DNA from 4 places in the Sodalis sp. RH21 genome. Region 1 is predicted to be linked to each of the others. Evidence: predicted binding sites of a transcription regulator. Region 1 holds the regulator's gene; each other region holds the start of a gene.
What was found. Region 1 encodes Fur, which represses iron uptake genes when iron is present. Its sites were predicted from a motif close to ATAATAATGAGAACNACTATCAA; they were not measured.
Positions count from the first base shown of each region.

Region 2: a site for Fur is predicted at 1,842-1,864, ahead of ACL2XP_RS08565 (isochorismate synthase). Genes of this name have one in related genera too.
Region 3: a site for Fur is predicted at 1,526-1,548, ahead of ACL2XP_RS06245 (Nramp family divalent metal transporter). Genes of this name have one in related genera too.
Region 4: a site for Fur is predicted at 1,685-1,707, ahead of fhuE (ferric-rhodotorulic acid/ferric-coprogen receptor FhuE). Genes of this name have one in related genera too.

Region 1 covers NZ_CP178732.1:4,201,034-4,204,691, reverse strand. Annotated here, with positions in the region: gene glnS (glutamine--tRNA ligase) at 1-1,602, shown strand, start outside; gene fur (ferric iron uptake transcriptional regulator) at 1,695-2,165, opposite strand; gene fldA (flavodoxin FldA) at 2,493-3,008, opposite strand; gene ybfE (LexA regulated protein) at 3,189-3,488, opposite strand.
Region 2 covers NZ_CP178732.1:1,869,392-1,873,049, forward strand. Annotated here, with positions in the region: gene ACL2XP_RS08555 (enterobactin synthase subunit F) at 1-551, shown strand, start outside; gene entS (enterobactin transporter EntS) at 551-1,789, shown strand; gene ACL2XP_RS08565 (isochorismate synthase) at 1,906-3,072, shown strand; gene ACL2XP_RS08570 ((2,3-dihydroxybenzoyl)adenylate synthase) at 3,082-3,658, shown strand, end outside.
Region 3 covers NZ_CP178732.1:1,339,675-1,343,332, reverse strand. Annotated here, with positions in the region: gene ACL2XP_RS06245 (Nramp family divalent metal transporter) at 248-1,486, opposite strand; gene ACL2XP_RS06240 (NupC/NupG family nucleoside CNT transporter) at 1,867-3,051, shown strand; tRNA gene ACL2XP_RS06235 (tRNA-Ala) at 3,232-3,307, opposite strand; tRNA gene ACL2XP_RS06230 (tRNA-Ala) at 3,381-3,456, opposite strand; gene gltX (glutamate--tRNA ligase) at 3,587-3,658, opposite strand, start outside.
Region 4 covers NZ_CP178732.1:1,876,882-1,880,539, forward strand. Annotated here, with positions in the region: gene fhuE (ferric-rhodotorulic acid/ferric-coprogen receptor FhuE) at 1-1,535, opposite strand, end outside; gene fhuE (ferric-rhodotorulic acid/ferric-coprogen receptor FhuE) at 1,862-3,658, opposite strand, start outside.

The DNA.
Region 1 (3,658 bases):
GGTAAGCACCATTCGGTGCATACCCGTTTTCCGCCGGAGCCTAACGGCTATTTGCATATCGGTCATGCAAAGTCCATTTGCCTGAATTTCGGCATCGCCCAGGATTACCAGGGACAGTGCAACCTGCGTTTTGATGATACCAATCCGGCGAAAGAAGATATCGAATTCGTTGATTCGATCAAGCAGGACGTCAAGTGGCTGGGGTTCGAGTGGAGCGGCGATATTCATTATTCATCGGATTATTTTGACCAGTTGCATGACTACGCCGTGGAGCTGATCAAAAAAGGGCTGGCCTATGTGGACGAGCTGTCCCCCGACGCTATTCGCGAATATCGCGGCAACCTGACTTCGCCGGGCAGAAACAGCCCGTTCCGCGATCGTCCGGTGGAAGACAACCTGGCACTGTTCGCCATCATGCGCAACGGTGGGTTTGCCGAAGGTTCGGCCTGCCTGCGCGCCAAAATCGATATGGCGTCCTCCTTTATGGTAATGCGCGACCCGGTGCTGTACCGCATCAAGTTCGCCGAACACCACCAGACCGGCACCAAATGGTGCATCTATCCGATGTATGATTTTACCCACTGCATCTCCGATGCCCTGGAAGGGATTACCCATTCGCTGTGCACCCTGGAGTTCCAGGATAACCGCCGCTTATATGATTGGGTGCTGGATAACATCAGTATTGGCTGCCACCCGCGCCAATATGAGTTTTCGCGTCTGAATCTTGAATACGCCATTATGTCCAAGCGCAAGCTGACCCAGTTGGTGGCGGAAAATATTGTCGAGGGATGGGATGACCCGCGCATGCCGACTATTTCCGGCCTGCGCCGCCGTGGATATACCGCCGCCTCGATCCGCGAATTCTGCCGTCGCATCGGCGTGACCAAGCAGGATAACAACGTGGAAATCGCCGCTCTGGAAGCCTGTATCCGCGAAGATTTGAACGAAAGCGCCCCGCGCGCCATGGCGGTTATCGACCCGGTCAAGGTGATTATCGAAAATCTGCCCGTCGGGCACGAAGAGACCGTGACCATGCCAACCCATCCCAATAAACCGGAAATGGGTCATCGCCAGGTGGCGTTTGGCCGCGAGATTTATATCGATCGGGCGGATTTTCGCGAGGAAGCCAATAAGCAGTACAAGCGGCTGGTGCTGGGCAAAGAAGTACGGCTGCGCAATGCCTATGTGATCAAGGCCGAACGCGTGCAAAAAGATGAAGAGGGTGAAATCACCGCTTTGTATTGCACTTATGATCCGGACACGTTAAGTAAAGATCCGGCGGATGGGCGCAAGGTGAAAGGGGTTATCCATTGGGTATCGGCTACCCGCGGCGTCGCCGCGGAGTTCCGCTTATACGATCGTTTGTTCAGCGAGGCGAATCCCGCCGCGGCGGAAGATTTTCTGTCGGCGCTTAATCCGGAATCGCTGGTGATCAAGCAAGGTATCGTGGAGGCAAGCGTGCTGGACGCCCAGATCGGCCATCCGTTCCAATTTGAACGCGAAGGTTACTTCTGCGCCGACACCCGCTACTTCAGCCGGGAAAAACCGGTGTTTAACCGCACCGTCGGCCTGCGGGACACCTGGACCAAAACCGCCGTCTGAGGACGCCGCCGCGAATTGATATCAACGCTGCTTCGGCAGCGTTTTTTTTATGCCTGGCCACTGGGAACGTGGCTACGGTGGAAACGCCCGGGTTATTCCTTCACGCCGTTAAGCATATCGCTATGGTCGTGCAGGGTTTCGTCTTCACGGCAGTTGCCGACTTCACAATGTCCGTAAAGATATAAACTGTGGTTGGTAAGTTTGATATTGTGTTTTTTGGCGATATCGCGCTGGCGCGCTTCGATAAATTCATCGCGAAACTCAATCACTTTGCCGCAATCCAGGCAGATCAGATGATCGTGATGATACTGCTGGGTCAGTTCAAAAACCGATTTGCCGCCTTCGAAATTATGGCGGGTGACGATGCCGGCATCGTCAAACTGGTTCAGTACCCGGTACACGGTGGCTAAACCGATCTCCTCGCCCATATCGATCAGTTTTTTGTAGAGATCCTCCGCACTGACGTGATGGCATTCCGGATCTTGCAACACTTCCAGAATCTTCAGTCTGGGAAGGGTGACTTTCAGGCCGGCCTTCTTCAATGCAATATTATTGTCAGTCATGCGGGTATAGTCCTGTTACTTTGAAAATCTGATTGTAGGCAAATGTAGCCTATAACATCGGTCGGCCCGAAAAATGTGACGCCGTCTCATTATAGGACTGCCTGTCCAAAATGAAAACCGCACCCTGTTAACAACTATAGCCCTTTTCGTAGGGCACATTCTGCAACATTTTGACCAAAAGGGTGAAACCGCTGCGCTATTGTACCGCTTTGTGGCTAAAAGTTAAAAACTTGTATCTATTAATTCGACAGGAATAACTTATCGGCAAGGCCGACGGGCCGCCATAACGGCTGACGGCCCGTGGTGGTTGCCGGGGCAGCCGGTGAATCAGCCCAGGTTCAGCTCGGCGCTGATCTGTTTTACCCAGCCGTCGACCCGAGCATTGGTCAGTTCAGGTTGGCGATCTTCATCGATGGCCAGGCCGATGAAATGATTGTCGTCGGCCAGCCCTTTCGAGGCTTCGAAATGGTAACCGGCGGTAGGCCAATGGCCGATAATGGTCGCGCCGTTCGGTTCGATGATATCGCGGATGGTGCCCATGGCGTCACAAAAATATTCCGCGTAATCCTCCTGGTCGCCACAGCCGAACAGGGCCACGGTTTTGCCAGTGAAATCAATCTCTTCCAGGGTAGGGAAAAAGTCATCCCAATCACATTGCGCTTCGCCATAATACCACGTCGGGATACCCAGTAGCAGAGTATTGAACTGCGCCAGGTCTTCTTTACTGCTTTTGGCAATGTCATGAACTTCGGCAACATCCGCGCCAAGTTGCTTTTGGATCATTTTGGCAATATTTTCGGTATTGCCGGTATCACTGCCAAAAAAAATGCCTACAGTTGCCATGAATTTGAAAACCTCTTAAATATTAAGGATATGTTCTGCAATCGGTTCGTTCGGGTTCTGGGGCAATAATAGCAGACCATAACAGCGGGAGAAACTCGTTCCGCCGGGGTTTTGTCTCAAATTCAGACTCCCCGCGGCCGCAAGCCTTGAATCAGCCGGCGGCGTAAGGGTGCTATGGGGTCATTGCCCCCCCTTGGCCGCATTTTGCTGCCGCTCCAGCTCGGCCAGTAAAATCAATTCTATCAGTTCGCTGCGCGACAGATTTTGCCGCTCCGCCAGTTCGTTTAACGCGTCCACCGCCTGGGCGTTGATTTTCAGTTCCACCCGGCGCAGGCCGCGCACTTTATCCCGGCGCAGCTGGTTGCGCTTATTGATGCGCAACTGCTCATCCCTGGATAGGGGGTTGGTCTTCGGGCGCCCTGGACGTCGTTCATCGATAAATAAATCCAGGGTGGTGCGGTCCGTTTGTTCTTTTGCCATAGGTCATGAAGGGATTGTGCATCGGAAAGCGGGCGGGCAACCGCCCTGACGGTGCCGATGCTGGCTTCGCCATCAGGGTGTCTCGCCCGTAACGTTACTTTTCCGGACGTCGTGGCGCCGGAAAACATAGCGCGCCATGTTACCCCACCCCGGCATTAAACGACAATATT
Region 2 (3,658 bases), 2.3 Mb from region 1:
CCCTGCGCCGCGAACAGCCCAGCGGTCCTTACTACCTGATCGGCTATTCGCTGGGCGGCACCCTGGCGCAGGGCATAGCCGCACGGCTGGAAGCGGCGGGGGAGAGCGTCGCCTTCCTCGGCCTGCTGGATACCTGGCCGCCGGAAACGCAAAACTGGGATGAAAAACGCGGCGAAAATGTGCTGGACCCGGCGGTACTGGCGGAAGTCGATCGCGAGCGGCGGCAGTTTATTGCCGCCCAGCGCCGGCAGGGGGGCGAGGAGATGACGGCAATGTTCGACATCATCGAAGCCAACTACGCCAATTCGGTGCGGCTGCTGGCGACGGCGCGCAGCGCGCGTTTCAACGGCCGCGCCACGCTATTCCTGGCCGAACGGACGCAGCAGCCGGGGCAGGATGCCCGCCGCGCCTGGGCGCCCTGGATTGGCGAGCTGGAGGTGTGGCCCATAAATTGCGCCCATGTGGACATTATTTCTCCCGCCATGTTTGAGCGGATCGGACCGTTATTGAGCGGATTATTAGAAAAACATGCAGGCGATAAGGCCAAATAATGAACAAACCCTCCTGGTTTATCGATTTGGGTTTGCTGGCGACCCATCCGGCTTTCCGGGCCGTCTTTGTCGCCCGCTTTATCTCCATTCTGGCGCTGGGCATGCTGGCGGTGGCCGTTCCGGTACAAATCCAGGCCATGACCCATTCTCCGCTGCTGGTGGGGTTATCCGTCACCCTGGCCGGCGGCGCCATGTTCGTCGGCCTGCTGTTAGGCGGGGTATTGGCGGACCGCTATGAACGCAAGAGCCTGATTCTCTTCGCCCGATCCACCTGCGGGGTGGGTTTCGTCGCCTTATGCGTGAATGCGGCCTTGCCGCACCCTTCTCTGCTTGCCGTTTACCTGCTGGCGCTGTGGGATGGCTTTTTTGGCGCCATCGGCGTCACGGCATTGCTGGCCGCCACGCCTGCGCTGGTGGGCCGGGAAAATATTATGCAGGCCGGCGCCATCACCATGCTGACGGTACGCTTCGGTGCTATTTTGTCGCCGGTGATGGGCGGCATCGCGATCGCCGGCGGGGGCGTCGCCTGGAACTACGGCCTGGCGGCTTTCGGCACGTTGTTGACTGTCCTGACGCTGCTCAAACTGCCGCAACTGCCCCCGCCGCCGCAGCCGCGCGAACATCCGCTGCGCGCGCTGGCCGAGGGCATACGGTTTCTCTTCGCCAGCCCGCTGGTGGGGATGGTGGCGCTGGTCGGCGCGCTGCTGATGCTGGCGAGCGCGGTACGCGTGCTTTATCCGGCCCTGGCCCCGCACTGGCAGGTCGATGCCGGGCATCTGGGGCTGATGTACGCCGCCGTGCCGCTGGGGGCCGCCGTCGGCGCGCTCACCAGCGGGCGTCTCGCGCACGTCGCCCATCCCGGTCAATGGGTGCTGGGCAGCGCCATCGCCGCTTTTGCGGCTCTCGGCCTATTCAGCCTGATGCCGCAGTTTTGGCTGGCGCTGCTCTGCCTGGCGACTTTCGGTTATTTCAGCGCCATCAATAGCCTGCTGCAATATGCGATGATTCAGGCGCTAACGCCGGATGCTTTGCTCGGACGCATTAACGGCCTGTGGACGGCGCAGAACGTCACCGGCGATGCGCTTGGCGCCGCGCTGATCGGCTCCTTGGGAACGTGGCTGCTGCCCGTTGATGCCGCCAGCCTGTTCGGGTTCGCGGCGGCGCTGCTCAGCGTCGTGCTGTGGCTGGCCATGGGGCGCCTGCGCCGCTACCAACCGCCAGCCCCGGCAGGCAATTGAGCGGTAATTTTATTGACACCTTTGCTCAGAAGACGTAGGTTACTGACCAATAATACAAATGATAATCATTATTCATCGCCTTATCATTTAAAGGTAACCTAATGGTGGAAACCTTGATGTTTAAAACCGCTTCTTTGCAAGATTTCTCCGCGCTGTGCCGCGGTTTTGTCTTTACGTCCCCCTGGCGCAGCCTCGCAACGCAAGGCTGTTACGCCGCGCTTACGGCTCCGGTCGCCGACGCCGACCGGATGGACGGCGATTTCCAGCGGCAATTGCGCCAGCACTTCATCGATGCGCGGCGGCACGGCATTGCCCATCCCATTATCGTCGGCGCCATTCCATTTGACGTCACCCAGCCCGCGGCTTTGTTTATTCCGGAATTTCACCAGTCGTTCGACCGCGCCGATCTGACGCCGGCGGACCTGGATCGTCATTCCCCGGCGCCGCCCAAGATAAGTCGCCGCGTCGCCCTGCCCGATCATGCGGTTTTTACCAACATGGTGGCGCAGGCGGTGGCCGCAACGCAACGCGGCGAACTGGATAAAGTGGTGCTGTCGCGGCTGCTGGATATCGTTGCCGAGCAGCCGGTGGATACCGCCGCGATGATGCGGCGTATCGTGGCGCAGAATCCCAACAGCTACAACTTCCATTTGCCGCTGCCGCAGGGCGGCGTACTGATGGGGGCCAGCCCGGAGTTATTGATGCGCAAACAGGGCGGCGATTTCATCTCTTGCCCGCTGGCGGGCTCCGCGCGCCGGGAAACGGACGGCGCGCGCGACCGGCAGGCCGGCGATAACCTGATGAATTCGGATAAAGATCGCTATGAACACGGCGTGGTCACCCGCGCCATGAAAAACCTGCTGGCCGATCGCAGCATGTCCCTGCGCGTGCCGGAATCCCCCGAGCTGATTACCACGCCTACGCTCTGGCATCTCGCCACGCGGATAGAAGGGACGGTTAAGCACGCCCATGAAAATGCCCTGTCGCTGGCCTGCCTTCTGCATCCCACGCCGGCGCTGAGCGGTTTTCCGCCCCAGGCCGCCAATGAGCTGATCGCGCAACTCGAACCGTTCGATCGCCAATGGTTCGGCGGCATCGTGGGCTGGTCCGACGCCGAAGGCAACGGCGAATGGGTGGTGACGATTCGTTGCGCGTCAATCACGGATAATCACATGCGGCTATTTGCCGGCGCAGGGATCGTGCCCGCCTCGTCACCGGAAAATGAGTGGCAGGAAACCGGCCTGAAACTTTCCACCATGCTCAATGTTTTTGGACTTCATTAAGGACTTATCATGACCATCCCTTTTACTCGCTGGCCAGATGCATTCGCAAGCCGCTATCGTGAGAAAGGTTATTGGATCGATCTGCCTTTGACGGACATTCTGGCCCGCCATGCAGACTCCGACGCAACGGCCGTTATCGATGGCGAACGTTGCTATAGCTACCGCGAGCTCGACCAGCTGTCTACCAATCTGGCAAGCGCGCTGCGGCTCAGAGGGCTGGAACGAGGCGAAACGGCGCTGGTGCAGCTGGGCAACGTGGCGGAGTTTTATATCACGCTGTTTGCCCTGCTTAAGCTGGGCGTTGCGCCGGTGAATGCGCTTTTCGGCCATCAGCGTACGGAACTCGGCGCCTATGCGCGCCAGATTGCGCCATCGTTGCTGATAGCCGATCGCGGCCATGCGCTGTTTCACAATGACGAATACCTCGACAGCCTGGTCGAGCAATGCCCTTCGCTGCGCGTTATTGCCTTGCGCAACGGGGAAGGGGATTACTCCCTGGCGGCGCTGATGGCCGCTGCGGGACAACGCGCGCACCTGATTCCCTCCGCCGACGACGACGTTGCGCTGTTTCAGCTTTCCGGCGGCA
Region 3 (3,658 bases), 2.9 Mb from region 1:
CGGCTATATGTAAAAAAGGGACCCCCTGGGGTCCCTTGAGTTTGATGACAAAGCCCTATTTGTGGGCATGATAGGCAAGATCGTAAAAAATCCATCCATGGAGGCTCGGGCGCGCCATCCCTGGCGCGCTACGCTTTACTCTTCTTACCCATCATGCCCACTTCGACCTTATGCACAGGTTTGTCAGCAGTCTGAAAGGACCCCCTGGGGTCCCTTTTCGCTATGTTGCTTCGCCGCGCCCGGTGCGTTAAAGGCTCATAGAGGTGCCAATCAGCAGATAGGCGTTAAGCGTCACCACCACCGTCACGATAAGCCACCCCAGCACCTTGATCACCTTGGAGTTCACCATATCGCCCATCAGATCGCGGTTACCGGTAAAAGTCAGCAAAGGCACCAGCGCCAGCGCAATGCCGAAGCTGAGCAGCACCTGGCTTAACACCAGAATGCGGGTGGGATCGAGTCCCATCAAAATCACCGCGAACGAAGGCAGCATGGTCACGACCCGGCGAACCAGCAGCGGTATGCGAAAGCGCACGAATCCCTGCATCACCACCTGCCCGGCCATGGTGCCCACTACCGTGGAAGAGAGCCCCGCCGCGACCAGGCTTAAACCAAATACCGTCGCCGCCGTGTGATTCAACAACGGCGTCAGGGTCAGATAGGCTTCGTCCAGATCCGCAATACCGGTATGCCCGCTGAAATGAAAAGCCGCCGCCGCGGTGGCCATCATCGCCAGATTAACAAAGCCGGCGATAGTCATGGCAATGGCCACGTCCAGTTTGGTGGAGGAGTAGCGCTGCGCGCGATTGCCATACTGGCCGTTCTGGGTCAATGAAGAATGCAGGTAAATGACATGCGGCATAATGGTGGCCCCCAATACGCCGGCGGCGAGAAAAACCGCATCGCCATTAGGCAACGTTGGCAACAACATGCCGCGGCCAAGCTCCGTCATATTGGGCTGTGAAAAAAACAGCTCCGCGATATATGCGCCGGCCACGAACAGCAATAATCCGCCAATGACCCATTCCAGCGGTTTTTGGCCGCGCTGTTGCAGCATCAGGATAAGAAAGGTCACGATGCCGGTAATGATCGCCCCTTGCAGCAGCGTAACGCCCAGCAGCATTTTGAAGCCGATGGCGGCGCCCACGAACTCCGCCAGGTCGGTGGCCATGGCGATAATTTCGGCCTGTATCCAGTACGCCCAGACGGCGGGACGCGGAAAGCGATCGCGAATATGCTCCGCCAGATTTTTACCGGTGGCAATGCCCAGTTTGGCCGATAAGAGCTGGATCAGCATCGCCATGAAATTCGCCCAGACCACGACCCAGAGCAGTTGATAACCAAAGCTGGCGCCGGCCTGAATGTTGGTGGCGAAATTACCCGGGTCGATATAACCAATGGCCGCGATAAACGCCGGGCCGAGCAACGAAAGCTTAACCCTGCGCGATACGCCGCTGACGCCTTCTGCGGTTCGGCTGTTCCACATATCAGTGACCCTTATGATCCATCGATTTAGCTTCATCCTATCCAAACGATAATAATTATCAAGCGCATTTGGGACGTTTCGACTTATCTCTGCGATAGATGGCGTTGATGGTGAGCATAGAAGGGTAAAACCCAGCCTGATGACAGTGACATCCCTAACAAACCGGCCAAGACCGTTTGACGGTTACTAGATGACTTTAGCATACAATTAACATAATCTTCTAGAAAATTAACTTTTTTCGCTGTTAATTTGTGAGCAAAGGGGCATCTGGATATTCTAATAGATGATTTTTATATATTTGCAACTTATAACTCGTTTTTGGCCGGGCCGTTACATAGAATGAGCGGCGAATTACTGCCTGCCTCATAATTGGAGCATCTATGTCCCGGATTTTTCATTTCGTCCTCGCGCTTGCCGTAGTGGCAATCTTGGCGTTATTAGTCAGCCACGATCGTAAAAAAATCAGGCTCCGTTTTGTCGTTCAATTGTTGGTTATTGAAGTCCTGCTTGCTTATTTTTTCCTCAACTCGCAAATCGGCTTAGGATTCGTACAGGGCTTCTCAGCACTTTTTGATAAATTATTAGGTTTTGCCGCCGAAGGGACCGGCTTTGTTTTCGGTAATATGAACAAGCAGGGTTTGGCATTCTTTTTCTTGAACGTTTTATGCCCCATCGTGTTTATCTCGGCATTAATCGGCATTTTACAGCATATTCGGGTACTGCCATTTATTATCCGTATTATCGGTACCTTGTTATCCAAAGTTAACGGCATGGGCAAGCTTGAATCTTTCAATGCCGTCAGCTCATTGATTTTGGGGCAATCGGAAAACTTTATCGCTTATAAAGATATCCTCGGCAAAATGTCCGAACGCCGCATGTACACCATGGCGGCCACGGCGATGTCCACGGTATCCATGTCCATCGTTGGCGCGTATATGACCATGCTGGAACCCCGGTACGTGGTGGCCGCGCTGGTGCTCAATATGTTTAGTACATTTATTGTGCTGTCATTGATCAACCCCTACCAGGTGGAAAAAGAAGAAGAGTTGCAGATGAGCAACCTGCACGAAGGGCAAAGCTTCTTTGAAATGCTCGGCGAATATATTCTGGCGGGTTTCAGGGTGGCTATTATCGTAGCGGCCATGTTAATCGGCTTTATTGCTATTATCGCCGCGGTCAATGCGCTGTTCAGCATGATATTCGGTATCAGCTTCCAGGGCATTTTGGGTTATATATTTTATCCCTTCGCCCGCATTATGGGCGTGCAGGGTGACGAAGCATTACGCGTCGGCAGCATTATGGCCACCAAACTGGTATCAAATGAATTTGTCGCCATGATGGACTTACAAAAAGTCGCCGGCCAATTGTCCGCGCACTCGGTTGGCATCCTGTCGGTATTCCTGGTCTCATTTGCCAACTTTTCGTCCATCGGCATTGTCGCCGGGGCGATTAAAGGGCTCAACGAACACCAGGGCAACGTGGTATCGCGTTTTGGCCTTAAACTGGTGTATGGCTCCACGCTGGTCAGTATCTTATCCGCTTCCATAGCCGGCCTGGTACTTTAACCCGGCGATTTGCTTATCGTTATCGTTGAAGGCCCGCGGGCCGGTTGGGGTCAGGGCAACCTGGCCCTTTTTTTATGCTGGCATGCTGGCGCCCGCCGGGAAAAACGTGACGGGGATAAGCCGGCGGTGGGAATGAATGACAGGCACAAAAAAACCGGCCGGAGCCGGTTTTTTCTAATTTGGTGGAGCTAAGCGGGATCGAACCGCTGACCTCTTGCATGCCATGCAAGCGCTCTCCCAGCTGAGCTATAGCCCCAAGATGCTATTATTGCCACGCCCGCCGATACAACCGATATGCCTGACCAATTTAATGGTACCAACCTGGTGATTGGTGGAGCTAAGCGGGATCGAACCGCTGACCTCTTGCATGCCATGCAAGCGCTCTCCCAGCTGAGCTATAGCCCCGTTCCTGACATATCATATCTGGTGGACGGGGCGCATGATATGAAACCCGGCAAACAGTGTCAACGGCTAAATGAATTAAACGCATCAAACGCTGAAAAAGCCGCCAAATCAGCGGCTCAGGTCAGGATAATCAGGCCCGTTGCGCAATAAATGCCAATGCCATATCAATACGCGCCAGCGAGCGCGATTGGCCGACCGCATG
Region 4 (3,658 bases), 2.3 Mb from region 1:
GTATCATTAATATCATACACCAGCCCCGCATAAGGCGTGACGTTGTTCTTCTCCATATCGGCGGTCAGGGTGTTGGCGCTCCAATTAGTATAACGGGCGCCGACGATCAAATTCAGCGGATCGGCCAGCGAAATCCGGGTAGCGGTATAGGCGGACTTCTGGCGGATGGTATCTTCCTGCGCCAGGGTACGCTCATTCCATTCCGTTTCCGGGAAATCGCTATTCCAGTTATTGAAATTACCCACGTCGGACGGGGAGAGATTGGCCCAGGCGTTAAAATAGCGGTTGTTCTGTTTGCTATAGCTAACGCCCGCCATCAGCTCGTGCCTGCGCCCGAATAATTCATAAGGGCCGCTGGTAAAGGCATCGACGGCGTCGACCTTGCGCTTGCCGGTGTTGTAGCCGGTTCCGCCAACCACGGGGTAATTGGCATAAGGGCTAACGCCGATACCCGTGTTTTTATCGAAGTAGCCATCGATATACAGCATTTTACTGTCGAGGGTGTTTTCCGTATGGGTGCCGTTGAGGGTGAACTGCCAGCCGTTGTCGAATTTTTGGTTCACGGTGGCAAAGACTTTTCGGGTGTCCTTGTCATTGTAGGCCCAGTCGGGCGCCGTATTGAACTTGCGGCTGTAGTCGGTTTTGCCGCCATCGGCGTACCAGCGCGGCGCGCCCCCCCAGGTCGGGCTATTGGTGCTGGTTTCCTGATATTCGTAGCCCACGGACAAGGTGGTGGAATCGGTCAAATCAGCATCCACCACGCCATACAGGAATTTCTTATTGGCGCTGTAGTTATCGATATAACTGTCGTTATCCTGGTAGCCGGCGATGATCCGCCCGCGCACATTGCCCGAGTCCGTCAGCGGCGCGGAAAGATCGGCCACATAACGCTGCTTATCCCAACTGCCGTAGCTCGCGGAGACATTACCGGTAACTTCACGGCTGTCGGCGTGCTTACGCACCATATTCACCGAAGCCGAAGGATTGCCGGCGCCGGTCATTAAGCCAGTGGCGCCGCGCACCACTTCAATGCGGTCGTAGATGGCGGTATCGGACGCGGCATCGCCCAGGTTCCATCGCTCTTCAAATACGGTTGGGATACCATCGACCTGGTAGTTATCGATTAAAAAACCGCGCGAGTAATAGGTCCGGCGGTCAAAATCCGCCACCTTCTCCGTTATCCCGGTGGTATTACGCAGCACGTCGCCCAGCGAATTCAGCTGCTGGTCCCGCATACGCTGCTTGCTGATGATGCTGATGGATTGCGGCGTGTCGCGCGCGGTGAGAGCCATTTTGGTGGCGGCCCGGGTGACCGGGACGCTGTAGTCGCTTGCCGCGGTGTCGGCCGCGCTTGCGTTCGCTGCTTCCACCACCAGGGTTTCTTCTTTTTGCGCGGTTTCAGCGGCCGAGGCGTACGGCGCGTGCAGCGCAACGGCGACCAGCACGGCAAGACAGGACAGCGATGTAACCGGGAGGAGAGCGGCAGCGGAACCGCCGACGCCGTTCTCTCTATTATGATATGGAGCAAAAAACATGAGTTACCCTTAAGATATGCAAATATTTTCAATTGGTTGAAAGGAAACACATTTTTCATGGATGAGAAATGCTGCACATTTGGTATCTTTCACCGCTAGCGCCTTTGGCGAGAAATAAACACGTGAAAACATCCCAGACAACAATGCGAATGAGAATTGTATTTATTTTTATTAGCAATGTAAAAAGATATTAATGAACTCGCGGAAATTTTTGCTGTCGCCATGTTATTGCAGACATTGTTGCAGGGGCGAGGCGGCGCCGATGGCCTACGCCAGCCCCGCATAAATGACTACCGACAACATCCCCGGCACGGGGCCGGGGGGCATCAAAAAGCATAAGAAAGACTGACGGAGTAATTGCGCGATTCCCCATAGACCGCGTAGTCGCTCAGCCAAGAGTAGTAGGTGCGATCAAACAGATTGTCGATGTTGGCCTGCAGCGCGAGCTGTTTGGTTACCTGGTAACGGGCGAACAGGTTGGCCAGCGGGTAGCTGCCCTGGTAAACACGCTTCGTTTCACCATCCGGTCCGGTTCCGTCCTGGAAGGTGCGGTTTTGCCAGTTCACGCCTCCGCCAAGGGTAAGATCCGGCATCGTCGCAAGCCGATAGCGGCTAAACAGTTTGAATGAGGTCTGCGGCATATTGCTGTTAAAACGGCCGGAGGAATCCCTGGCCACATAGCGCGTGGCGCCGAACGTCATCTGCAGATTGTCCGTCACCGCGCCATTAAGTTCAAATTCCGCGCCTTTGCTGACCGCGCCTTTCGCGGCGTAATAAGCCTGCTCGCTGGAACCGTTGACGTGGTTGTCGCCGTCGGATTGCCCCACGTTGTCCTGCTCGATACGGAACACGGCGAACGTTGCCGTCAGGCGACCATTCATCCAGTCCGATTTCAGGCCGGTTTCATAATTTTTACCGGTAATCGGCGCGAGATAGCCGCCGTTGCGATTGCGATAAGTCTGGGGCTGGAAGATGGAGGTATAGCTGGCGTAGGCCGACCAGGCATCGTTGATGTCATACACTAGCCCGCCATAGGGGGTGAGGTTGTTCTTGCTCATGTCGCCGCTGCTGCCGCTGGTTTCCCACTGCGTGTAGCGCGCGCCGACGATGAGCGCCAGCGGGTCGGCCAGCGAGAAGCGCGCGGCGGTATAGGCGGATTTCTGCCGCACGACATCATCGGCATTGAGGTACCAGTCTTCCCATGCCGGTTCGGCCACATCGCCGCTCCAATGGTTGAAACTGCCCATTTGGTCGGTATCCATAGGCCCGTTCGCGCTGTAAGTGGCGTTATGCTGACGGCTGTAACTGACGCCGGCCACCAATTCATGCTGACGGCCGAAGAGCCCGAAGGGGCCGGTGGCGTAGGTATCTACCGAGTCCAGCTTACGTGTCCCCCGGTCTTTGCTGCCGAATCCGGAAATGCCCTCGCCGGTCACGACATCAGGAAAATCCATGATATAGAGGAGCTTATCGTTGAATGTCTCTTCCGCATGAGTGCCATTGAGGCGTAAACTCCAGCCGTTATCGAAGTTATGGGTTGCGTTGGCAAAAACTTTACGCGAATCGATGCCGTAGCGCGTCCAGTCCGCCGATGGGTTGGTGCTGCGATCAAAGTGCGTGCGTGAACCGTCGCTGTACCAGGTGGGCAATCCGCCCCAGGTCGGGTTGCCGGTATTGCTTTGCTGATAGTCGTAGCCCAGCGACACCGTGGTGTTGTCGGTCACATCCGCGTCCACCACGCCGTACAGGAATTTTTTGCTTTTATGGTAGCGATCCAACCTACTGTCCTGATCCTGATAGCCCGCGATGACGCGGCCGCGCACCTTGCCGGATTCGCTGAGCGGACCGGAGACGTCCATGACATAACGTTGCTTGTTCCAACTGCCGTAGCTGGCCGAAACATTGCCGGTAAATTCTTTGCTGTCGGCATGCTTGCGCACCATATTCACCGATGCCGCCGGATTGCCGGCGCCGGTCATCAGTCCGGTGGCGCCGCGCACCACTTCGATACGGTCATAAATGGCGGTATCTTCCCCGGTATCGCCAAAATTCCATGTATCGCTGACCGAGGTGGGAATATCATCGAAGGTGTAATTGCTAATTTGAAAACCACGGGAAAAGTA